DNA from 3 places in the Corynebacterium suranareeae genome. Region 1 is predicted to be linked to each of the others. Evidence: predicted binding sites of a transcription regulator. Region 1 holds the regulator's gene; each other region holds the start of a gene.
What was found. The regulator LexA, encoded in region 1, represses DNA repair genes until DNA is damaged. The targets are predictions, from matches to a motif close to CGAACANNTGTTCG.
Positions count from the first base shown of each region.

Region 2: the regulator LexA is predicted to act here: its motif matches at 3,680-3,693, upstream of N24_RS12455 (HNH endonuclease signature motif containing protein).
Region 3: the regulator LexA is predicted to act here: its motif matches at 3,970-3,983, upstream of N24_RS05360 (HNH endonuclease signature motif containing protein).

Region 1 is NZ_AP017369.1:2,159,652-2,167,643, reverse strand. Features, by position in the region: gene ptsP (phosphoenolpyruvate--protein phosphotransferase) at 1-247, shown strand, start outside; gene N24_RS10130 (carbohydrate kinase family protein) at 336-1,301, opposite strand; gene N24_RS10125 (DeoR/GlpR family DNA-binding transcription regulator) at 1,298-2,077, opposite strand; gene lexA (transcriptional repressor LexA) at 2,382-3,143, opposite strand; gene N24_RS16640 (hypothetical protein) at 3,448-3,870, shown strand; gene nrdR (transcriptional regulator NrdR) at 3,970-4,422, shown strand; gene hrpA (ATP-dependent RNA helicase HrpA) at 4,471-7,992, opposite strand, start outside.
Region 2 is NZ_AP017369.1:2,688,591-2,696,582, forward strand. Features, by position in the region: gene pcaB (3-carboxy-cis,cis-muconate cycloisomerase) at 1-885, opposite strand, end outside; gene pcaG (protocatechuate 3,4-dioxygenase subunit alpha) at 894-1,508, opposite strand; gene pcaH (protocatechuate 3,4-dioxygenase subunit beta) at 1,520-2,212, opposite strand; gene N24_RS12455 (HNH endonuclease signature motif containing protein) at 2,442-3,605, opposite strand; gene catC (muconolactone Delta-isomerase) at 3,772-4,065, opposite strand; gene N24_RS12465 (muconate/chloromuconate family cycloisomerase) at 4,078-5,199, opposite strand; gene catA (catechol 1,2-dioxygenase) at 5,274-6,131, opposite strand; gene benA (benzoate 1,2-dioxygenase large subunit) at 6,548-7,992, shown strand, end outside.
Region 3 is NZ_AP017369.1:1,124,030-1,132,021, reverse strand. Features, by position in the region: gene urtA (urea ABC transporter substrate-binding protein) at 1-282, opposite strand, end outside; gene N24_RS05365 (peptide chain release factor 3) at 511-2,169, shown strand; gene N24_RS05360 (HNH endonuclease signature motif containing protein) at 2,296-3,915, opposite strand; gene N24_RS05355 (DUF2199 domain-containing protein) at 4,210-4,725, shown strand; gene N24_RS05350 (hypothetical protein) at 4,761-5,411, opposite strand; gene rraA (ribonuclease E activity regulator RraA) at 5,573-6,079, opposite strand; gene N24_RS05340 (MMPL family transporter) at 6,317-7,992, shown strand, end outside.

The DNA.
Region 1 (7,992 bases):
TGCGCGCTTTGATACCCCAGTCGGAGTTTGTGGTGAGGCAGCAGCAGATCCACTGCTTGCCACCGTACTGACTGGTCTCGGTGTGAATTCACTTTCTGCAGCTTCCACTGCTCTTGCAGCAGTGGGTGCGCAGTTGGCGGAAGTCACACTGGAAACCTGCAAGAAGGCAGCAGAAGCAGCACTTGACGCCGAAGGCGCAACCGAAGCTCGCGCAGCTGTGCGTGAAGTTATCGAAGCCGCTAGCTAATGTGAGCCTAAACAAGGCGTGAAAAACTGCCTCGGACTCTTTCGTTTACGTTGAGTCCGAGGCAGTTTTCCGTGTACATGGGGTTTCCTTAAGACAATTGCTTAATCACCACATGTTCCGTGCGAAGCTTATCTGGGGTAGGGATGTAGTTATCCCATTCACTACCCTCTGCATTCGCATACGCAACAGCGTTAATGAGACTTTCTGTCGTGGTCTTACCGCCATTGGAAGCTGCGAGGAAACCTGCCGTAAACGATTCCCGCCAATTCACACCCTGCTTTCCTGGTGTGCTGTCGTAGCTAGCTAAAAGTGAAGTAGAGGCAGAAACATACAATGATTCAGTACGTTTGTTGGTAACCAATACTTCAACGACGCCCCTGTCAATCAACGCTCTTGCAGCCTCGACGGCAGGGGAGAGATCACCCTCAGCCCAAGGGGATCGCAATGCCTTAGCTTCCAATCCGGTAGCTTTTTCAATTTCTTCCGCCGCAACAATAAGTGCATCTGGTGATGTTGCAGCTAATTGGCGGATAACAGCACGCAACGCAGCCCCAGTAGCAGCAATAGCGACTTTGACGTGAGGATGATAAAGACGAAGAGATCTCACCACATCAACAAACCAGGCAGCCGGAGCAATGGAAGGAAGATTGCCGCCGAGCAAAACCCACGCAGCATCCTCAGCGCGGCGAACCACTAGATCCCGAAGGATTGCCAACTGAGAAACATCCAGCGGCATCGGTGAATCTTTAAATTTGGTTTCATTTCCATCCCCATCCCGCATGGTGATATGCATCGGGATAGGACCAGCCACGGGGATAATCTCATGCGGCAAACCAGCAAAAGTTACCAATCGCATATAGTGCGAAATCTCCGGAGCAGGGAACACCGCAAATGTTTCATTGCCACCATAAAACAATGTGGCGGCTACACCTGTGCCAAATCCACCAGCAACAGTAGAGACTTGCTTAATCTTATTTGCTTCGCCAATTTCGATTTCACCGTTGAGCTCATTAGTACTCAACAGGTATGGACTAGCCGTGACAGTAAGAATCATTCTGCAATCACAACTTCAATGTCACGATCACGCAACTGCTCAACAAAACTTGCAGGTGCACCGGAATCTGTCACCACTACGTCAATATCACTAATGGCACCAAAGCTCACGAGGTAGTCGGTGCCCATCTTTGTGGAGTCACACAACACCACAACATTATTTGCGTTGGTAATCATTGCTGACTTCATTGCTGCTTCTTGGGAATCAGCCGTAGACAACCCATGATCTAGAGTCAATGCATTGGTACCGATAAACACCACATCAGCACGCATCAACGCTAGAGTGCGCAATGCAGTATCACCAACAACTGCCTGCGTGATTGCTCGAACACTGCCGCCTAGTAGCTGAACATCGTCTAGTCCTGCATTGGCCAAATTCAATGCGATTGGTAAACAGTTAGTCACAATCGACCATTGCTTTGCACTGGGATGTTCTGAAATAAGATCTGCTAGAGCAGTGACAGTTGTACCGGCGTCAAGGAACAGTCCTCCATGCTCGGCTGGTAAGAACTGCATTGCTGCCTTTGCGATCGAATACTTCGCCGAAGATGCAGACCTGAAACGGGTATCCAAACTTAACTCTGTAGTTTGGAAGGATTGAGTGGCAACAGCTCCACCGTGTACGCGGTGGACAATTCCTTCGCGATCCAAGACCGCCAAATCGCGCCGGATGGTTTCAGCGGTGACATCGAAGCGGCCGGCTAATTCTGTGACATTTACACGTCCCTCTACTGCCGTCAATGACGCAATCTGACGACGGCGCTCCTCTGCGTACATGCCACTCCTTAAAGCAAAAAGCCTATTTACTAAATATGTCCGAATTTCTAACCTATTGTCTCACTGAACAACGCGCAAAAGCCTCATTTGGTTGCAAGTGGAGGTGTGAAATCGGTAAACAATCAAAAAATCGGGCAGGATTTTTTCAAAATCTGACGACAAAACTCCGAAAACCCACAGGTAAAGTCACTTTTTAGATTAAGAAAAACTTATTTGCCCGATTACCCCCGAATGTGGCTAAATAACAGAAATCCCGCCTCGTGATGTGAGAACACATCTCAAGGCGGGATGGCTAAAAGCTGATCTATAGCTTGCGCATCACGGAAACAACCTTGCCCATGATTTCTGCGTTTTCAGCAGGAATCGGCGCAAAAGTATCATTATGTGGCAACAGCCAGACACCAGAGGAATCCTTATGGAACTCCTTCACGGTAGCTTCACCGTCAATCATGGCCGCTACAAACTCGCCCTGCTCTGCTACTGGTTGAGAGCGAACAACAACCCAGTCACCGGTAAGGATGCCCGCATCTCGCATGGACTCACCGACTACTTGGAGCATGAACAGTTCACCATCTCCAACGATCTCGGCTGGAAGTGGGTAGTACTCTTCAATGTTTTGCTCAGCCATGATCGGGCTTCCGGCAGCAATCTTTCCAACGACTGGAATGAAGGCAGTCTGTCCCGACAACTCAGGATCTGGGGAAGTGCTTTGGTTTTGCTTGTTTTTGTTAGCAGCACTTGCTTTAGGGCCACGGCCTTCAGTTTCTGGAAGATGACGAACATCTACAGCACGTGGTTTATTGGGATCCCTGCGAAGAAATCCCTTCTTTTCCAACTCTTTAAGCTGGTAAGCAACAGACGATGTGGACTGGAGTCCTGCTGCATCACCGATTTCTCGAATGCTTGGTGGATAACCTCTTAGAACCACAGCATCTCGGATTACTTCTAAAATTCTGCGCTGCCTGTCAGATAGGCCAGCTGGGTCTGGTTTGCCATTTGGCAACGTCTTGGCAGTACGGCTACCACGACTGCCTCGCGCTCCTGCTGGCTTCTTTTCGATTGCCATCTCCCTTTTCCCTTTCTTTTGCACACCTGGGGTGACGCCTAAAACTTCGGCTACGTTCACCGCATTGCGATGAAGCTGAGCTATTCGAACCTTTGTCAGTTTCTCTAATTTCTAACCATACATGTTTTCCTGCGGAAATGGTACGAGTGTTCGACGATTTTCACCCAACTCTAGACAAATGTTCGAATGGGGTGCTATAAATCGAACATGGGAAATCACTCGAACATGTGAACGGTATGAGTGTTCGAAGGTGTCCTGGTCGAGCGTTATGATGTGGGCAAGAAAATACGGTTGGAGAGTTGAGATGACTATTTATGCTGCTAACGGGCTGGAATCGGGTGCACGACGTCAGGGGGTTGTGGTGCCATCTGCTGCGGTTTGGATGCAAGAAGTGCCGTCTGTAGAGCGAGTTAAGAAACGTCATGTTCGAACGATTGACTGTTCGAATAGTGATAGGTTCTGTCGCCCCGAAAGTCTTCGAATTCTGCCACATGGGCGGAAAAATTATCCAATATCACAGCAACATCTACGTGAGCACTTTACAGGTTCTACGCAGAACCATAATCCTCACGCGCGTTCGATTAAAGAATCACTAAAGCAATGGGCAGGTGGTGGGTTATTTGGGCTCGTAATTTTTGCAGGGATTGTGCTGTCCCAGTCAGGCGAGGAAGAAGCAACGCAGACTTTCTATGAAACACAAGTAGTCGGAGTCAGCCTGGACCGATAATCCAAAACGACGCGCTGCTGGCATAAACTAATGGACTAACCGCCAGTTCACTTCAAGGATTAAATGGAAATGCCTGAAGTGAAAGATGAGGAGCCATAAGTGTATTGCCCATTTTGCCAACATGATCATTCCAAAGTTATCGACTCACGTGTGATCGATGCTGGAAGCTCGATTCGTAGACGTCGAGAGTGCAGCGAATGCCAAGGGCGGTTTACCACGATCGAAAAAGCTGTGCTCCTGGTGGTTAAAAGGAATGGCGTTACAGAACCCTTTAGTAGGGAGAAAGTTGTCACTGGTGTTCGGCGAGCTTGCCAGGGGCGAGACGTATCAGATGATGCCCTTAAGCGGCTTGCGCAACAAGTGGAAGAAGCCGTACGTAGCAGCGGAAGCTCCCAAGTTCGAGCAAACGATATTGGACTAGCAATCCTTGACCCACTTAGAGAACTAGATGAAGTAGCGTATCTTCGCTTCGCATCTGTATATAAATCATTTGAAAGCGCAGATGATTTCGAAAAAGAGATCCGACTTATGCGTCGCAGAGGGAGAGACTAGCCAAGGTGCCGAACTTGGCTAGCTCACCGTCACCGTTGGGGTCAATTTTTACCGAAGCTTTGCAATCGCTTTTTGGATCCTTTGTGGTGACACAGGCCGGGGAGTTCCCAGACGCTGTGCAAACAGGCTCACCCTCAACTCTTGGATTTGCCAGGCAACATCTTTTGCTTCCTTCGTGTGTGCCCGCTGAGCGGGAAGCTTCTTAAGCTGCTTTTCTAGTTGCTCCTCAACGAAATTCACTTCATCTTGGCGGTCGGCGTCCCGATCAGGGTTTTGATTCATTTCTTCCAAACGGATCAAGAGGGCATGAAGGTAGCGTGGCAAGTGCTGCAACCGACTAATACCGTGAATGCTGATTGCTCGTTCCGGAAGAAGGAAATCTAACTGGGCAGTCATATCGTCGATTGCTGGCCCAGACCACGTTTCCAGTTCTGAAACTACCTGGGCATATTGGACGAGTGCTGGGGCAAGAGTAACCACAGTGCGTCGCACAACACCGGCAGTCTCCGGTTTAACCTTAGATAAAAGGACCTCGAACTCTTCAGGAGATCGAACAGCACCACCGTGGGCAAACATTAAATCCCGGATGGCTGCGACACGCGCATCGGAAACTAAACCATCTGCACCGCCATGAGGGTAGTTATCTACCGCAACACGCTGCTGGAGTGGCAACCCCTTGACCATTTGTTTGGTGGAAACCTCAATTTCACGCATTAACAGCGTCAACGTGGCGGTGATCATTGAGGCATCCGCCGCGGCCTTGGTAGGCATCACTTTCACCGACACACCAGTGGGGGAGACAACTAGTGCGGGGAATGCAGTGACAGACTGCCCATCAACTGTGGTTTCGATTTCTTCAGCAATGGTTCCTAATGAATCCGGGGTCCATTGAGCTGCTTCGTCCTGTTCAGATGCCTTAGCCACACTGGATACTGAGGATCGAATTTGATTAGCCCGACGCTTTTTAAGAGCCTCTAGATCACGATCCCTATCGATGATTTTTCCGCGACGATCAATAGCAGCATAAGAAATACGAAGGTGATCAGGAAGTTTTTCCGGATGAAAATCTGAAGCGTTGATCCCTTGGCCACCTAAAGAATGCAGAGCATCAGCAAGTTGGGTGGTTAGTGGTGTCATATATGGGCGAAGCAACGGTAGGGCGCGCTCGGCGAAATCTGGGGCGGGAACGACGGTGCGTCGCAAAGCTTTAGGCATTGAGCGAATAAGCTCTGTCACTAGATCAAGCCTGAGCCCTGGAACTAGCCAGTCGAACCCTTCCGTGTCTAGACCGCCGAGCACCGGAATCGGAACAAGAACTGTTACGCCATCTTCTGGGTGACCAGGCTCGAAATGGTAACTGAGATCAAAAACTAAGCTTCCCTTGATCCATTTATCCGGGAAGGCTTCCTCACTGACCGCATCTGCGTCCTTATTGACCAGATTCTCTGGATCGAAATCCAGTAAGTCTGGGGTATTGTGGGAGGTTTTCTTCCACCAGGAATCAAAGTTGCGGGAGGTGGTGGCATTAGCTGGAAGTTTGGCGTCGTAGAAGTCAAACAAGGTGTCTTCATCAACAACGATGCCGCGTCGACGTGCTTTGGCTTCAAGCTCACCAATAGCTTCAAGCTTTGCCACATTGTCATGGTAAAACCGGTGGTGCGTGGACCAGTCACCTTCAATAAGGGCATGGCGAATAAACATGTCACGAGCAGCTACCGGATCAACCGTGTGATAAGGAACCACCTTGTCAGCAACGATTGTTACGCCGTACAGGGTTGATTTGCGGTGCACCATTCCAGCACCGCGCTTGGCCGACCAGTATGGTTCAGAATATTGGTGCTTCAGTAAAGCACCCGCGACTTTTTCTACCCACTCTGGCTCAATCTTGGCAACATCCCTGGCCCACAACTGGGACGTTTCAACTAATTGACCAGCCATAACGAACTGTGGTGGCTTCTTAGTTAGGGCGGAACCTGGGAAAATAAGGAACTTGGTGCCGCGGGCGCCAGAAAACTCCTTACTTTCACCATCACGTGAACCGATTTGGGAGAGCAAACCGGTAAGGAGTGATTGGTGGATAATATCGGGGCTCGCGGTGCCTGCAACTTGTTCTTTTTTAGCCCAACCCAGCTGTTGCCCGATTTGTTCTAACTGCCGAACCAAATCCCACCACTCGCGGATGCGCATGTAGTGGAGAAATTCCTTCTTCATCTGTTTGCGGAATGCATTACCGCTGCTTTGATCACGTTGATCTGCGATGTATTCCCAAAGCTTGAGGAAACTTAAGAAATCAGAATTCGGATCTTTAAACCTGGCGTGTGCTTGGTCAGCTTGAGCCTGGAACTCTAAAGGACGTTCGCGAACATCTTGGATTGTTAAAGCTGCCACAATCACCATGACTGAATGCAGACATCCTAGGGTGTTGGCCTCAACAAGCATGCGGGCCATGCGTGGATCCACAGGAATATTTGCTAGATCCTTGCCAATCTGGGTCAGCTGTGGTGAGCCATCAGCTTGAGCTCCATCTGTTAATGCTCCCAGTTCATGGAGCAACAAGATGCCATCTCTAATGGAGCGCTGTTCGGGTGCTTGGACGAAGGGGAAGTCATTGATATCGCCTAAGCGCAACGATGCCATGCGCAAAATCACGCTGGCTAGGTTGGTGCGAAGAATTTCGGGATCGGTGAACTCGGGACGTGAGTTGAAATCGTCTTCTGAATAAAGGCGGATTGCAATACCGTCGGCGACACGTCCACACCTACCAGAGCGCTGGTTGGCGCTGGCTTGAGAGATTGCCTCGATGGGCAAACGCTGAACCTTGGTGCGTACCGAATACCGGGAGATACGTGCTGTACCAGTATCCACCACATAGTGGATGCCAGGAACCGTCAGGGATGTTTCTGCAATATTTGTGGACAATACAATGCGACGACCAGAATGTGGGCTGAATACTCGGTGCTGTTCCTGGTTGGAAAGCCTGCCAAACAGGGGAGTGACCTCCACACCTTTCCATCGGCGGGCTTCAATCGCTTCCATCGCGTCACGGATATCGCGTTCACCGGCGAAGAAACATAGGATATCGCCGTCACCTTCGGCCATGAGCTCTTCCAAAGCTGAGCACAAACCATCGAGTGGATCGGTGTCGATGATTTTGTCGCCATCTAAAACCTCTAGCGGGCGATAGCGAATCTCCACGGGAAATGTTCGTCCCGAAACCTCGATGATGGGCGCTGGTTGTCCAGAAGCATCAGCAAAATGCTCGGCGAAACGTTCAGGATCGATGGTTGCTGAAGTGATGATGACTTTAAGATCAGGACGCTTGGGTAACAATTGACGCAAATATCCCAAAATGAAGTCAATGTTGAGTGATCGTTCGTGAGCCTCATCAATGATGATGGTGTCATAAGCATTGAGGAACCGATCGCGCTGCATCTCTGCGAGCAAAATGCCATCGGTCATTAACTTAACCGACGTGCGTGGCGATACGCGATCATCAAAACGAATGGCATAACCAACTGATTCACCGATGTCTTGCCCCAACTCATCAGCAATGCGCTCAGCGACGGTACG
Region 2 (7,992 bases), 530 kb from region 1:
TTGTAAACGGCAGTCGAGGGCGTCGAAAAGCGTTGCTAGAAGCCCAGGTGCCCGGCGCGCGTAGCCGTCACACGCAATGGCCGCCGCTGGGTTGGCCTTGTGAGGCATCGCGGAGCTGCCACCGGGTGATTTCTCCCGCAGCTCGCCGACCTCCGTTTGCGAATAAAACACCACGTCACCAGCGATTTTGCGCACGACACCAGCAGCCGTAGCCAGAGCTGATGCAATCGCCGTAACCGGGGTGCGGTCAGAATGCCACACCCACTGCGGATCAGAAAGGCCCAGTTCGCTAGCGAGTTTTGCCTGGATCTCAAAACCGCGCGGATGCACAGCGGTCATATTTCCGCTGGCCCCGCCGTACGACACCGGAAACTCCAGCGCCTCCAACGCACGCTGCGCATTAACCACTGCAACCAACCAGCCGCCGGTCAGCGCGCCAAACGTGGTCGGCGTAGCGATCTGCCCCAACGTACGCCCCATGATCGGCGTGGCTTTATGCTCGTCGGTGAGCCCGGCCAGGTCAGCGCCGAGCTTTTTAAGCTTGTCGACGACCCCCTCCACTCCCTCTTTCATACACAACATCAACGCAGAATCAATGATGTCCTGACTTGTTGCACCAATGTGAATACCTGCTGGGTTGATCGCTTTGAGATCTTTCACCAGCGGAATAAGCGGATTCCCGCCTTCTGCTGCTCGCCTGGACAAATCTTCTACATCCAGTTGATAAGAATCAATGGTGGCCTTAGCCGTTGCCGCGTGTTCAGGAGCTGCTGCAACCGCCAAAGCGACCTCCACGACAAGAAGATTGTTTAGAAACGTCTCGTCGGAGAGGCAGCTGAGGGGTTCTCCGCTCCCAGCAAGGTCGGAGTATAAGGATCGGGTCATAGGTTTATTTAGAGTCCAAAGAATGGGGTTTCGTTTTCTTCAGCTTGGACGATGATGTCAAAGCGGAAGCCGTCATCTGTCTTTTTCGCAACCAGCAGATCACGACGCTCAGCAGGAACCACAGCCAGAACTGGGTCCGTGCTCAGATCGGTATCTGGCAGGTATGCGCGAGTGTACAGACGTTCTAGAATGCCACGTGCGAAAAGACCAACCTTGAAGTGCGGTGCCTCATCATCAAATGCACCGGGAACCAAGGTAGTAAACGTTGCTTCGCCCTGCTCGTTGGCCATTGCGCGGCCCAATCCACGGAAACCATCAACGGTTGCAGCTTCCTTGCGGTTCGGATCCAAATCGGAGTTGTGCACTCCTTCTGGATCTGCCTGCCACAGCTCAAACATGGCATCTGCAATTGGGTCGCCATTGCCATCAACTGCGGAAACAGTGAAGGAGATAGCTCCTTCAGAACCTGGCTCCACAAGGTGCTCTGCGCCCTCGAGGGTCAGACCAATGTGAACATAAGGGCCCACAGTCTGTGAAGGAGTAATGCCGAACTCTGCTTCATTTTGATCGACGATATTCGACTGCTCGTAGCGGAACTCGCCATTTTTCCCTGTATCAATCATTGAAAAACCCTTTACTCAAATGGGGTGGCGTTGCGGCCACGAAGGACGATGTCGAACTTGTAACCAAGCGCAAAGTTTTCACGAGTCTCGTCATAATCAAATGTTGCGATCATGCGCTCACGTGCACCCTTGGGCACCGCATTGTAAATCGGATCCTGGAAGAACAGTGGATCGTTAGGGAAATACATCTGCGTAACCAGACGCTCAGTGAACTGACGTCCATACAAGGAGAAGTGAATATGCGCTGGGCGCCATGCGTTGTGGTGGTTACCCCAAGGGTAGTTACCTGGCATGACAGTCCAGAAGTGGTAGTGGCCGTCCTTGTCGGTCAATGTACGTGCCACACCGTTGAAGTGTGGGTCCAGCGGTGCTGGCCACGAGTCGTTCTTGTGGCGGTAGCGTCCAGCTGCGTTAGCCTGCCAAGCTTCAACCAAAGTGTGTGGAACTGGCTTGCCATCGAATCCGAGGACACGACCGTGGACGAAGATGCGCTGGCCGATTGCCTCGCCACCGTTGACCTTGGTCATGTCGTTGTCGGTTTCACCCAGATCGCGGTCACCGAAGACAGGTCCCGTGGACTCGCCGAGTCGGCTGGGGACCATGATGAGATCGTTGCTGGGGTTGCGTTTGATGGTGGTCCGGTACTCCGGGAAGTGCAGTGGGGAGTATTCGCCTCCCGTCGGGGCGAAGTGTGGGATGTCCATGCGAGACCTTTCTAACGGCTAGTGATGTAGATCTCAAACTAGGGGCGATTGAGGTCATTGACAAGTAGTTCGAAAAGCGAACATGTCATATTGCGCGTTTAGATTCACTGCCAGCGCAAACCCCGATCCTCAGGGGTTAACTAGGGGTGTGCATAAGGGATCACCCGCCCAATACTTTGGGTGAACTGCGGAAAGCTAATTCACGCCCAGTTTCCGACCCCTACCCCCGCTAATCGTCCAACACTTCCAGTGAGCTGCGGAACTTCTCAAATGATTTTTCCATTCGCGCCGCCAAGGTTTGACCCCATTGTCCGGTTGGCATTTCTTGCGCCAAGGGCCCCACCGGCTCCGTGACCACAGTGCGGTTACACGGTCCAATCCAAGCAACCCTACCCATCGAATCTATGGCAGCACGGACTCGCTTATCAGTTTTCATGTTGTGGTGATGCGCGCACAGACACTGCAGGTTCCACGCCGCAGTCACCCCACCCTCCTCGCCAAAGGGAATCACATGGTCAATCTGACAATTATCAGCAGACACCGTGCAACCCGGATGCCGGCAAGTCCCATCCCGGCCCATGACATACAGGCGCAATTCGGGGCTAGGGGTATATCCATTTTCCACCCGGGTAGCAACGGCATCTAAGTCAATTACCTTGGAGGTAGTTTTACCAACCTTGCACGATTCCTCCTGAGTAAGAAAACCCACCCCCGGAATCCACGAGACCCCTCCAACCAATGGCGTGTACACCGCACTAACCACCTTGACCTGGGTGCGCCCCTCAATAAACCTCACCAACGCCTGAGCGAGGTCTTCCCCCTTTTGCTTAACCTTTTCCAAGGCCTTATGAAACAGCTTTCCAGTAATTCCGCCAATATTTCCGCTGATATAGGTACGCCCATCTACATGGCGAAACGTTAAAGTGCCATCATTTCCCTTTGGCCCACGCTTCTTACCAGTGAAGGTAGTATCCAACTCCTTGATCCAGCGAGTAATCAATCCAGCCAATGCAGAAGCCTCCATGAGGGCCTGCCCCGGCACGCGCGGAGTGAGCTTTTCCGCGATACGACGATCAAGCTCATCCCACAGTTCTGGCTTTGCTTGCTTTACCGCTTGCATAATTCTGGCCAAATATGGAACACGCACATGAAAATGCGTCTCTACCACCACCCGTAGAATTGGCAACTTTTCCAATGCCCAGATGGCATTAATTGCTTGCCCAATAAAGTGCTTGGACTCCCCGGTAATGGTTTTAAGCTCCATGATCAATGTACTGGCATCAGCCTCAGGGTTTGCAATGAGCAAACTCCATCGCTGGATTTCCATTTGAGCCATCTCATAGTTGATCCGACTCTCTGGGCTATTTGGGTCCTGATGGCTAAAGTAGGTCATTTTAAAAGCCCCCTAGTGTTGTAAACTCCCCTGACTTAGCTCATTACCTAACACCTTATTTCAAACATGCTACACAAACAAGTGTTCTAACGAAAATTTGTTCTAATCGTTACCGGAAAGAAAAACCGCCTTACCCAAACTGCAGGTAACGCGGTTTCTTAGCTAATTAACCTTTGAGGTAATACTCCAAAGCATTAGGATGTTTTGCCAACGGAGTGATCTTCACATTCATGTATTTGAACATCGGGAAGCCACTCAAAATTGTGTGCAACTCATCATGATCATCAACATCAAAGATGGAGTAGTTTGCGTACTCGCCGACCACCCGCCAGATTGCCTTCATAATGCCGCGGGATTGTAAATCCCCGGAGTAGGCCTTTTCCTTGGCCTGAAAATCAGCCATGACATCGGCATCCATGGAATCAGGAAACTCAACATCCATGCGTGCTAGAAAAAGCATCAGTTTTTCTCCTTATTTACGGGTATAGAAATTGACCTTGTCCATGTCTACATCAACACCTAAACCTGGACCCTGCGGCACAGTAAGTTGCCCATCCTTGTATTCGAAGTCTTGGACAATATAGGTGTCTTTAAGCAGCTGTGGCCCAAAAAGCTCAGTGCCATAGGAAATAGCCTTGGTTGCTGCTGCAAATTGGAGAGATGCCGCAGTACCAATTGGCCCCTCGAGGCTGGTTGCTCCGTGACAGGCAAGTCCACCGGCCTCAGCGATAGCTGCAATCTTCTTGGATTCCAGCAATCCTCCATGCTTGGTGGTCTTCAGCGCGATTACATCCGCAGCTTGGGCTTTCACTACAGCCAAAGCTTCTGCAGGGGTCCACACGGATTCATCCGCCATCACGGAAACGTTGGTGCGTCGAGTAATTTCACGCAGGGTCTCCAGGTCATCGGCGGGCGTAGGCTGCTCGAAAAGCTCCACGCCAGCCTCAGCCAAGCGTGGCAAGTACTGCAATGCCGTACGACGATCCCAGCGGGCATTGATGTCAATGCGGATGGATACTCGGTCGCCAACTTCACGGGCCAGTTCAGCTACGCGGCGGGTATCTTCGGCTGGATCACCGGCGCCCATCTTCAGCTTGAACGAGCGGTTTCCGAACTCCTCAATGCGCTCTTCGATTTCCGCCACAGCCACATCTAGTGGCAACACGCCAAGCGCCCAGGTGACATCCACCTTGTCACGCACGGTGCCGCCAAGCAGGTCGCGGACAGGCACATTAAGGCTGCGGGCCCAGGCATCATGCATTGCGACGTCAACAGCCGCCTTGGCATAACGTGCCCGCGCAACTACCCGCTCAAGGTCTGTCATAATTCCTGCCAGCTCAGAGACAGCACGTCCGATGAGCACTGGGGCGAGGTAGCCGTCGATAAGCGCCTTCATGGTTTCCACCGACTCGCCACCCCACCATGGGCCGCCGGGTACGACACCTTCACCGTAGCCGATGACACCGTTTTCTAGGTGCACGCTGACCAGCAAGATGTGCTGTTCAGTGGAAGTTGTAGTGGCAAATCCATGTGGGCGAATGAGAGGGACATCAAGGATGCGGGTCTCAACTTTTTGAATTATCAGATCAGACATGTATTGAGCTTTCTAAATAAGTGGGAAAAGTCCCGCCACAAAAGTGGTCGGGACTCATTCTGACTAGATTAGACCTAGTCTTCCTTATCCAGGACGAATGGGTAGGTAACGTGGTTACCGTCCTCGGCGGTCTCTGGGTGCAGAATCAGTTCTGGCTTCACAGCGGTTGCAACGTCGTTCTCGACCCACTTGCCACCCTCGAAGTAAAGCTGGGTGGTAATGGTGCGGTAGCCCGGGTGGGAAACGCGCAGGTGGAGGTGAGCTGGACGCCATGGGTGTCCACCGTAGGACTCGATGAACCAACCGGTTGGGCCGTCGTGAGGGATCTGGTAAGGCGCAGGCTGCAGGGTCTTGATCTTGTAGCGGCCCTCCTCATCGGTAACGATGGTGCCACGCAGGTTCCACTCTGGGATTCCAGGCGCGAACTGGGAGTAGTAGCCATCCTCGTCTGCGTGCCAGAGCTCAACTTCTGCTCCACCAAGACCGTTGCCATCAAGGTCAGTAACCTGGCCTTCGAAGAACAGTGGGGTGCATGCGCGGTCCTTGTCACGCATTGGCATCTCAGCATCCCAAGGAAGCTTAGGAGAGTTCTCTACGTAGTAAGGGCCTTCGATGGAACCCTTGGTGCCGGTGTAGTCATGGCGGTTGTAGTTGATCTCTTCGATCTCGTGCTCAACGAAGACATCCAGCCACAGTGGCCACTCGCCGTATTCTCCAACGTCGATCATCCACTGCTTGAGCACTGCGTACTCTTCGTAGGTGACCTCGTGCTTGTGTGCAACCTGAGCGATAGCAGCAAGCAGATCTACGTAGATTGCATTTGCACGCTCCTTTGAAGTGTCAGAGGAAACGCGGTTTGCCTTGAACTTGTCGGTTGCCTTATTGCCCGAATCGTGGGCGGTTGGATCAACGGCCTGTTCAGCTGAAGTCATTTCATGCTCCTTGAGACTTTGGGGGTGATGTGGGGGTGCGAGCTCGGTTATCACTGCGCTTGTTTTCAGCTGTGATCCGCTGAACTCGATAACAACACTGTGGCTTGAATCATTTGATCCGTCAACCTCCTAAATTCTTTAAAAACGATAAAGGATCCTTAAAATCCATAAGTTTTTCCCCATAATCCCACTTCAAAGCACTTGATAGCCACATCAATTACATGATGCGAACAGAAACCCCCGAGCAAACCCTAGGAATTCCCCTAATGTGATTCACTTCATTGTTAGTGCATTGTTGGTGATACGCCATCGACACCGCGAATAAACCCGCAAATGTCACAATCCGCTTCAAAGCAAAAATAAAAACGACATCACGGTGGCAAAACCAACTTCTTATCACTCTCTTGGAGGTTCACATGTCCACACCAGTCTCAAATTTGGAAAGCGTTCAGAAGACTCTGGACCATGCACTTGAGGACCGTCCGGACGAGGGCATCGTGCGCGTCAACCGCAACATCTTCACCGATCCCGAGATCTTCGAGCTCGAGATGCGCCACATCTTCGAAGGCAACTGGATCTACCTGGCACACGAGTCTCAGATCCCTAACCCTGGCGACTACTTCACCACCTACATAGGTCGCCAGCCCATCATGATCACTCGTTCCAAGGACGGCACACTTAACTGCCTGATCAATGCGTGTTCTCACCGTGGCGCCATGCTGTGCCGCCGCAAGACCGATAACCGCACCACCTTGACCTGCCCATTCCACGGCTGGACCTTCAGCAACGACGGCGCACTTCTTAAAGTCAAGGATGAAAAAGACGGCGCATATCCAGAAAACTTCCGCACCGACGGCTCCCACGACCTGCGTCGAGTTCCTAAGTTCGAGTCCTACCGTGGCTTCCTCTTCGGATCCCTCAATGATGATGTTGTACCTCTAGAAGAGCACCTTGGTGACACCCGCACCGTCATCGACATGCTGGTAGACCAGTCCCCAGATGGACTTGAGGTTCTGCGTGGATCTTCCACCTACACCTACGACGGCAACTGGAAACTGCAGACCGAAAACGGTGCAGACGGCTACCACGTGTCCTCCACTCACTGGAACTACGCTGCCACCACTTCCCGCCGTGGCACCGGTGAATCCGCCAACGAAACCAAGGCAATGGATGCAGGTACCTGGGGCAAGCAGGGTGGTGGATACTTCTCCTACCCATACGGCCACATGCTTTTGTGGATGTGGTGGGGCAACCCAGAAGACCGCCCACTGTTCGATCGCCGCGATGAGCTCAAGCAGAAGTTCGGCGAGGAAAAGGGCGAGTTCATGGTTGGTGCATCACGCAACCTGTGCCTCTACCCCAACGTGTACCTGATGGATCAGTTCTCCTCCCAGATCCGCCACTTCCGCCCAATCTCTGTTGATCAAACCGAAGTCACCATCTACTGCATCGCACCTAAGGGTGAATCTGCTGAGGCACGTGCAAACCGCATTCGCCAGTACGAGGACTTCTTCAACGCAACCGGCATGGCGACCCCAGATGACTTGGAAGAGTTCCGCTCCTGCCAGAAGACCTACCAGGCAACTTCATTCCCATGGAACGACATGACCCGTGGATTGGGCCACCAGGTTGAGGGACCAAACGAGGTTGCCAAGGGACTGGGCATGAATGAAGTGCTTTCCTCCGGTGCTCGCACCGAAGATGAGGGCTTGTACCCAATTCAGCACAGCTACTGGCACGAAGCATTGCAAGAAGCTGTGAACAAGCAGTCCATCAAGGACAAGGAATTGGCTGATAACCAGGCTTCTTCGCTGGCTACCGTCGCTGCTGCAAAGAAGCGCGAAGAGGCAAAGGCCGCTGC
Region 3 (7,992 bases), 1.0 Mb from region 1:
CAGTTGTTTACCCAGGACACCGCCGGCTGCGTTGATTTCATCGGCAGCCATGTGCAGAGACTGATTGACGGTGGTTTCAGAGATTGCCATGGTTCCAGACAAGGAGTTGATGAAACCGATCTTGATGGTGTCACCGGATGTATCCACACAGGAAGCAGCGGTGTTGCTCGCGGTTCCATCTGCGGAGGTTGCATCCACTGCGCGGGTGCATGATGCCAAGGCCAGCGTCATTGCTGAGACGGCCGTGATGGTGAGTACTTGTTTACCAATGAGACGGGTCATGGATACCTCCGAAGTTCAGGTTTCTATAGCTCTATAGTTTTTAGAGTTTCTGTCAGCCTATAGGTAATTGTTTTTGAGCTTAAATGTGGTGATGTGCATTACATTTCAGTCACCCCCGAATTGGGGACGACAGGGGGAGGCGTCGATAAGCAGGCAACGCCGGCGCACAAAATGCCTGAGCTGGGGCGACTATGGCCGAGCGCCTACAACCCGCTATTCTTGATATTCATGAGCACCGCCAATTCCGCCACCACTGCCACAACCGCCGCAGAGGCGCACCGCCGCAGAACATTCGCCGTAATCGCACACCCCGACGCCGGTAAATCCACCCTGACCGAGGCATTGGCGCTGCACGCACACATCATCTCCGAAGCCGGCGCCACACACGGCAAAGCAGGACGCAAAGCGACAGTCTCCGACTGGATGGAAATGGAAAAAGACCGCGGCATCTCCATCGCCTCGTCCGCACTCCAATTCGAGTACGCACCAGAAGGCCACGAAGGCGAACCCTTCATGATCAACCTCGTTGACACCCCAGGTCACGCCGACTTCTCCGAAGACACCTACCGCGTGCTTATGGCCGTCGACGCCGCCGTCATGCTTATCGACGCCGCCAAAGGACTTGAACCCCAAACCCTCCAACTCTTCCGCGTCTGCAAAGCCCGCGGACTGCCGATCATCACCGTGATCAACAAATGGGACCGCGTCGGCCGCACCCCACTCGAGCTCGTCGACGAAATCGTCAAAGAAATCGAACTCCAACCAACCCCACTATTCTGGCCAGTCGGTGAAGCCGGCGACTTCCGAGGACTTGCCCGCATCAACAACGACGGCGAAGCCGAAGAATACATCCACTTCACCCGCACCGCCGGCGGCTCCACCATCGCCCCAGAAAACTTCTACACCCCAGAAGAAGCCACCGAACGCGAAGGCGAAGTCTGGGAAAACGCCACCGAAGAAGCCGAACTCCTCGCCGCCGACGGCGCTGTCCACGACCAAGAACTCTTCCTCAACTGCACCACCTCCCCACTGATCTTCGCCTCCGCGATGCTCAACTTCGGCGTCCACCAAATCCTGGACACCCTCTGCCAACTCGCACCATCGCCCGCCGGCCGCGACGCCGACCCCAAAGCACTTGAAGCCGCCACCTCCGCAATGGATGAGCACCGCGACACCACCGATGATTTCTCTGGCGTCGTATTCAAAGTGCAAGCCGGCATGGACAAAAACCACCGCGACACCCTCGCCTTCATGCGCGTAGTCTCCGGCGAATTCGACCGCGGCATGCAAGTCACCCACTCCCAATCCGGCCGCAGCTTCTCCACCAAATACGCCCTCACCGTCTTCGGCCGCACCCGCTCCACCGTCGAAACTGCCTTCCCTGGCGACATCGTCGGCCTCGTCAACGCCGGCGCACTCGCACCAGGCGACACCATCTACGAAGGCCGAAAAATCCAATACCCACCAATGCCGAAGTTCGCCCCAGAGCACTTCCGCATCCTGCGCGCCAAATCACTTGGCAAATACAAGCAGTTCCGCAAAGCCCTCGAGCAGCTGGATTCCGAAGGCGTTGTCCAGATCCTCAAAAACGACCTGCGCGGCGACGCCAACCCAGTCATGGCTGCGGTCGGTCCGATGCAGTTCGAAGTGATGCAGGCCCGCATGGAAGTGGAATACAACGTCGAAACGGTTGCCGACCCAATTCCTTACACCGTCGCCCGCCGCACAACTGCCGAAACCGCACCTGAACTGGCGAAGCAGCGCGGCGTGGAAATCTTCACCCGCACCGACGGAGAGCTGATTGCCCTGTTCAGCGACAAGTGGCGCCTGTCCTTCATCGAGAAGGAGCACCCTGATTTCGTGCTGGAGTCGCTGGTAGCTGAGTAATTTACTTGTCGGGAGTGTGCTTGTCGACGTCTGGGTTGTTGGTGGCTGGGGTCTGGTGCCTCGGGCTGTGGGCAGGGGTGTGTGCCCGGTACCAGGCACACTACAGCGGCTGGTAACAGGCACAGGCTAAAACAGGGTATCGACAGCAGGACTAGACACATCACCCGGTACATCGTCTGGTGGTCCTGGTGGATCCGGTGGTGGGTGGTGTGGTGGTTGGTGGTGTGGTGGTGGGCCGTGGTGTTTACGTCTCGCCCACGCACCACCTGAACTATCTGATGCAGCAGAGCGGTTACACACCGGACCTGAACCATCCGCAGGATAATGCGCTGCCCGACCTGTATCAGGATCGCGGTCCATATAGCCTTTCCCATTGACCCCACTACGTGAATCATCAATACGGGGATGATGGTTATAACACTGCTGGGTTAAGTTCACCAGGTTGGTCAACCCACCTTTAACCCACGGGTCAAGATGATGAACCTCGCACTCTAACTGCGGGCGATCACAATGCGGGGCACTACACACTAACTCTGAGGCGAACAACGCAATCCGCTGCATGAGATTCGCTGAGCGTTGCATCCGGTTAACATTCAACGCTTGCCCGGTTGGTCCATCAAGCAGCACAGCGAAGTCGTATTTCGCAGCGATCAGATTCATGATTTCTGCCAGGTTGAGTGCGTACCCGGTGTTGGTGGGGTACAGCTTGTTCAGTGGGCTGCTACCACCATTACTGTTAGTGGGGTCGGTGGTGTTGATGTCGTTGATGTCATCGGTGGTCATGGAGATGATGATGCTGGCTGTGCCACCGCGTGCTGGGGTAACAATGCCTTGGTTGTAGATCTCCATGATGTGGTGCAGTGCGTCAGCATGGCGTTGTCCACGGCTGCGGGTATCGTCTGCTGGTGGGGTATCGACCAGGTTGCCGCGTTTGGTTAAGGGTGCGGTGTTCGCTGCGATTAGTGCTGCGGTGGTAGCAGGGATCAGGCCGCTGATGCGGACCATGTTGTTGGCATCGGGTTTACTAAACGCCAGGTAGCGTTTGCTCATCGCGGTGATGCGATCGGGGTGAGCGTTGTTAGCTGTGCGTATTTGGTTGCGTAGCCAGGTGCGTAGGTCTTCTGGGGTGCGCCAGATGGCGTGGGTGAGTGCTTGGTGGCGCAGCTGGTCGTAGCTGGGTGTGGTATTGGGGTTGAGGTGGGTGAGTTCTTCGGTGATGATGGCGTGTTTTTCCGCGCTGATCTGCGACTTGCCACCTGAGCCACCTGAGCCACCATCGGGCTGGTCATTGCCATCAGTGTCATTGCCTGTACCGGTATCCCCTGGGTTGGGTTCTGGGTCAGGGTCATCACCACCGGAATCCCCAGAATCACCACCGGAGTCAGTATCGCTGCCACTTTCACCACTGGTGCTACTGCTGGTTTTGCCTGTGGTGGGGTAGAGGGTGTGGGCGAGGGTGATGCGGTGGTGGGCGCCTTTTTTTGATAGGCCGAAGGTGGTGGTGAGGTAGTCGATGAGGTGGGTGGAGCCGATGGTGTGGGCGGCGTTGGTGCGTTCTGCCAGTGCTGTGGCTTGTGCTGCGATGGTGGCGTGGTGGTTGATGGCGTGTTCGAGTGCTACAAGGTCTGGCTCGAGGGGTGTGTAGTGCTCGAGGGTGACACCGTCAGCGTCTAGTAGTGCTGCCAGGTGATTATCGATGGCGTGTAGTGCGGTGGTGATTGCGTTGACGTGGGTGCTAATGCTCATGGTGTCCCCCCTTTCCCTGTGGGTCCCCGTTTTGTTGTTATCACCTACCCTACCCGCCCATGTGTTCGAACGCAAGGGTGATATGCAAACACTTATTCAATACAGGACGAAGGCAGAATTACGTCCAATCATTCCCTACATTTCCCAAATTTTCCAGGTCACAGAGGGTTATCCCCAGGTATCAAATCCGACAAGCTAGTTATCCACAGGACTAGCAGTCGCAGAACCCGCTACTCCCCTTTTTCCTCGTAGCCTATGAAGTGTCAACCACCCTAAGACCTAAGGAGACACATCATGAAACCAGGCCACTACTACTGCGGGCACTGTGGAGAAACTCATTTCGGGGCTCCAGCACTCAATCTAAAATTCCCGGATCCCGTCATCGAAGCCCTGGAACGTGGTGATCGAGTTTCTACAGGATCTTCCGTCTGTCAAATTTTATACCCGAAGCCTAAACGCCATTTCATCAAATCTAATATCGAAATTCCCATCGATGGCGGTAAGAAAAAGCTTGATTATGGCGGCTGGGTTGAAGTTGAACATGCCGATTTAATCACCTATCTCAATTACCGCAACGGGATGAGAAAGGTTCGCCTCCCTGGACTTCTCGCCAGTAAGTTCCCTGGACTAGAAGATTCGTACGGGACGCCAGTTCTATTGACGGTAAAGCATGAGGACTTCTATCCTCATTTCCAGCCACTGGAGGAAACATCAAGCATGTACCAAGACTTCACCAATGGAATTTCTTCAAGGGAAGCTGACCTAAGAATCAACAGCTGGTTCCTTGCGATCCACGGGTACGTGCATTAACCGAGTGCACTAACCAAGTGCATTACCTACAACATTTACTTCAACATCGAGGCAATACCCATCACACACAACACGAGTGCCACGAAGTAACCAGCCCATTTTGTAACTCGCTCTTTGTTTTTCCCAACCAGCTCAAACAATCTACCAACTGGACTTTCCGGATACTTTCGAACTAAGCCAACGAGAATCGCTACGATAATCGGCAAGCTCAACGCTAAGGTCGCATAGACCACGAGTCCGCCATATTGAATTGCTGGGCCAAAGTTTCCAACACTTAAGTATCCAAGCCCGGCATAAAACGGAAGTGATGTCGCGGACTGGACAATTCCCAAAATTAGTCCAGCTCCAACGGTTTTCCAGCTTGGGGTTTTTACTGGTGCCAGGAATCCATCAAGTTTTCTAGTGCTGTCAGTTTTGGACACCAGAGTGGCTATGAAAGAAACGATACCGGTTGCAAGAAGTATGAGACCAAACCAAATTGAGTCGAGAAAGCCTTGAACTACCCCCTCAAGGCCATCGAAGACGAGCATCACCAAGATACTGAGGAGGAAAACGCCGAGCCAGTCGCCTGCAACTAACAGCGTAGCGATTGGCCCATATTTTCCCTTCCGGGGCAAAAGTGCGGCAATTGCAACAATTATGCCAATGAGCAGGACATTTACTGAGTCCAATAGAGCGAAACTCACGGCATGAAACAATTGGGACACCTTTGATCGACGGCAGTTTTTAGGTTCAAGCAGGGATATACAAGTCGAGCTGCTTAGACATTTCGACATTACCCTTGCTTGAAGAATCGGCCACAATCCCCAATTGTGTTACCGCCTAAACAAATTACCCGTCAAACAAACTACTGCTCCACTGGCGCTTCAGTAACAATAATTCCATCAGAATCTGCGTAAACGTAATGTCCGGGAATGAAGTCGATGCCACCGATCGAGACCACTACGTCCCGGTCTCCTGATCCGGTTTTGGTTGATTTCCGCGGGTTGGTTCCGAGCGCTTTGCAGCCGAAGTCCATGGTGCCGATGACTGCGGAGTCGCGGATTGCGCCGTTGACAATTACTCCAGACCAACCGTGTTCCTTTCCAAGACCGGCAATAATGTCGCCGACTAGTGCAGTGTGCACGGAGGCATCACCGTCGATAACCAGTACTCCCCCAGGGTTGTCCTCACTCAAGATGGATTTCAGCAGCGCGTTGTCTTGAAGGCATTTCACAGTGGTGATCGTTCCGTGGAATTCTTTCAGTCCTCCAAGGTCTTGAAATTGGGTATCGCATGATTGCGCGTCGTCACCGATGATGTCTACGAGGTCTGCTGTTGCAATGAATCCTGGCGTGTTTTGAGTCATGACCACAGCATAGATCGAAAACAGTATGCTTGTCCTGCAAAATCGAGATTTACCCCACAATCCATCCCGAAACCGCCATTGGACACATTGCTCCATCTGAGCTTTAAACCAGCCCTTGCACAAAGCTAAACTTGCACACGTTGCGCAAAATTTCCTTGTCTGCGAAAAATTCCATCCATTTCTCGCAACTCATTTCAGCAACGGCAGAAGTAAAACAACCTCTCCAATCTTTAAAGGACAATTGTGGCAAAATTCCTCTATAAGTTAGGCTCTACGGCCTATCAAAAGAAGTGGCCCTTTCTTGCGGTCTGGCTGGTCATTCTGATCGGCATAACAACTTTGGCTGGCCTGTATGCCAAGCCAACGTCGAGTAGCTTTTCCATTCCTGGCCTCGATTCGGTCACAACCATGGAAAAGATGCAGGAACGCTTCCCTGGCTCAGACGATGCAACGTCAGCGCCAACTGGCTCGGTAGTTATCCAGGCACCGGAAGGAAAAACCCTCACCGATCCAGAGGTTCAGGCTGAGGTAAACCAGATGCTGGAAGAGGTTCGTGCAACTGGTGTGTTGCAGGACCCTGATTCTATCGTTGACCCCGTGTTGGCTTCCCAAGGTCTTGCTGCTCAAATGACTCCTGCTCTGGAAGCTCAGGGTGTTCCTGCAGAAAAGATCGCAGCTGATATTGAGGCGGTGAGCCCGCTTAGCCCGGATGAAACCACTGGCATTATCTCCATGACTTTTGATGCTGATACCGCCATGGATGTCTCTGTGGAGGATCGCGAAAAAGTCACCAACATTCTTGATGAATACGATGACGGCGACCTCACGGTTGTCTACAACGGCAACGTCTTTGGAGCTGCTGCAACCAGCTTGAATATGACTTCTGAGCTCATTGGTCTGCTAGTTGCCGCCGTTGTTCTGATCGTCACTTTCGGTTCATTTATTGCCGCTGGTATGCCGTTGATTTCTGCGATTATTGGCGTGGGTATCGGCATCATGGGCATTCAGTTGGCAACAGCATTTACTGATTCTGTCAACGATATGACGCCTACTTTGGCTTCGATGATCGGTCTTGCGGTCGGTATCGACTACGCGTTGTTCATTGTGTCGCGTTTCCGCAATGAGTTGATTTCGCAGACTGGTTCTAATGATTTGGAGCCAAAGGAATTGGCGCAGCGTTTGCGCACCATGCCTCTAGCGACGCGTGCGCACGCGATGGGTATGGCTGTGGGTACTGCGGGTTCTGCGGTTGTCTTCGCAGGCACCACGGTGTTGATCGCGCTGGTTGCTCTGTCGATTATTAATATTCCATTCCTTACCGTCATGGCGATTGCAGCTGCGATTACTGTTGCCATCGCGGTGCTTGTTGCGCTCACGTTCCTCCCAGCACTTCTCGGATTGCTTAGCACTCGCATTTTCGCCGCGCGCGTGCCAGGGCCTAAGGTTCCAGACCCTGAGGATGAAAAACCCACGATGGGTCTGAAGTGGGTTCGCCTTGTGCGCAAGATGCCGGTTGCATACCTGCTGGTTGGCGTCGTTTTGCTCGGTGCAATCGCAATTCCTGCGACCAATATGCGCCTGGCCATGCCGACTGACGGCACGGCCACGCTGGGCAGCGCGCCACGCACCGCCTATGATTTGACGGCAGATGCGTTCGGCCCGGGCCGCAATGCGCCCATGATTGCGCTTGTCGACGCCACGAACGTCTCAGAGGAAGAACGCCCCTTGGTATACGGCCAAGCAGTCGAGCAATTCTTAAACACCGATGGTGTAAAGAATGCTCAGATCACCCAAACCACTGAGAATTTCGATACCGCACAGATTCTGATTACTCCAGAATTCGATGCCATCGACGAGCGCACTTCTGACACATTGGCTACCTTGCGCGCAGATGTTCAAAGCTTCGAAGATGAAACTGG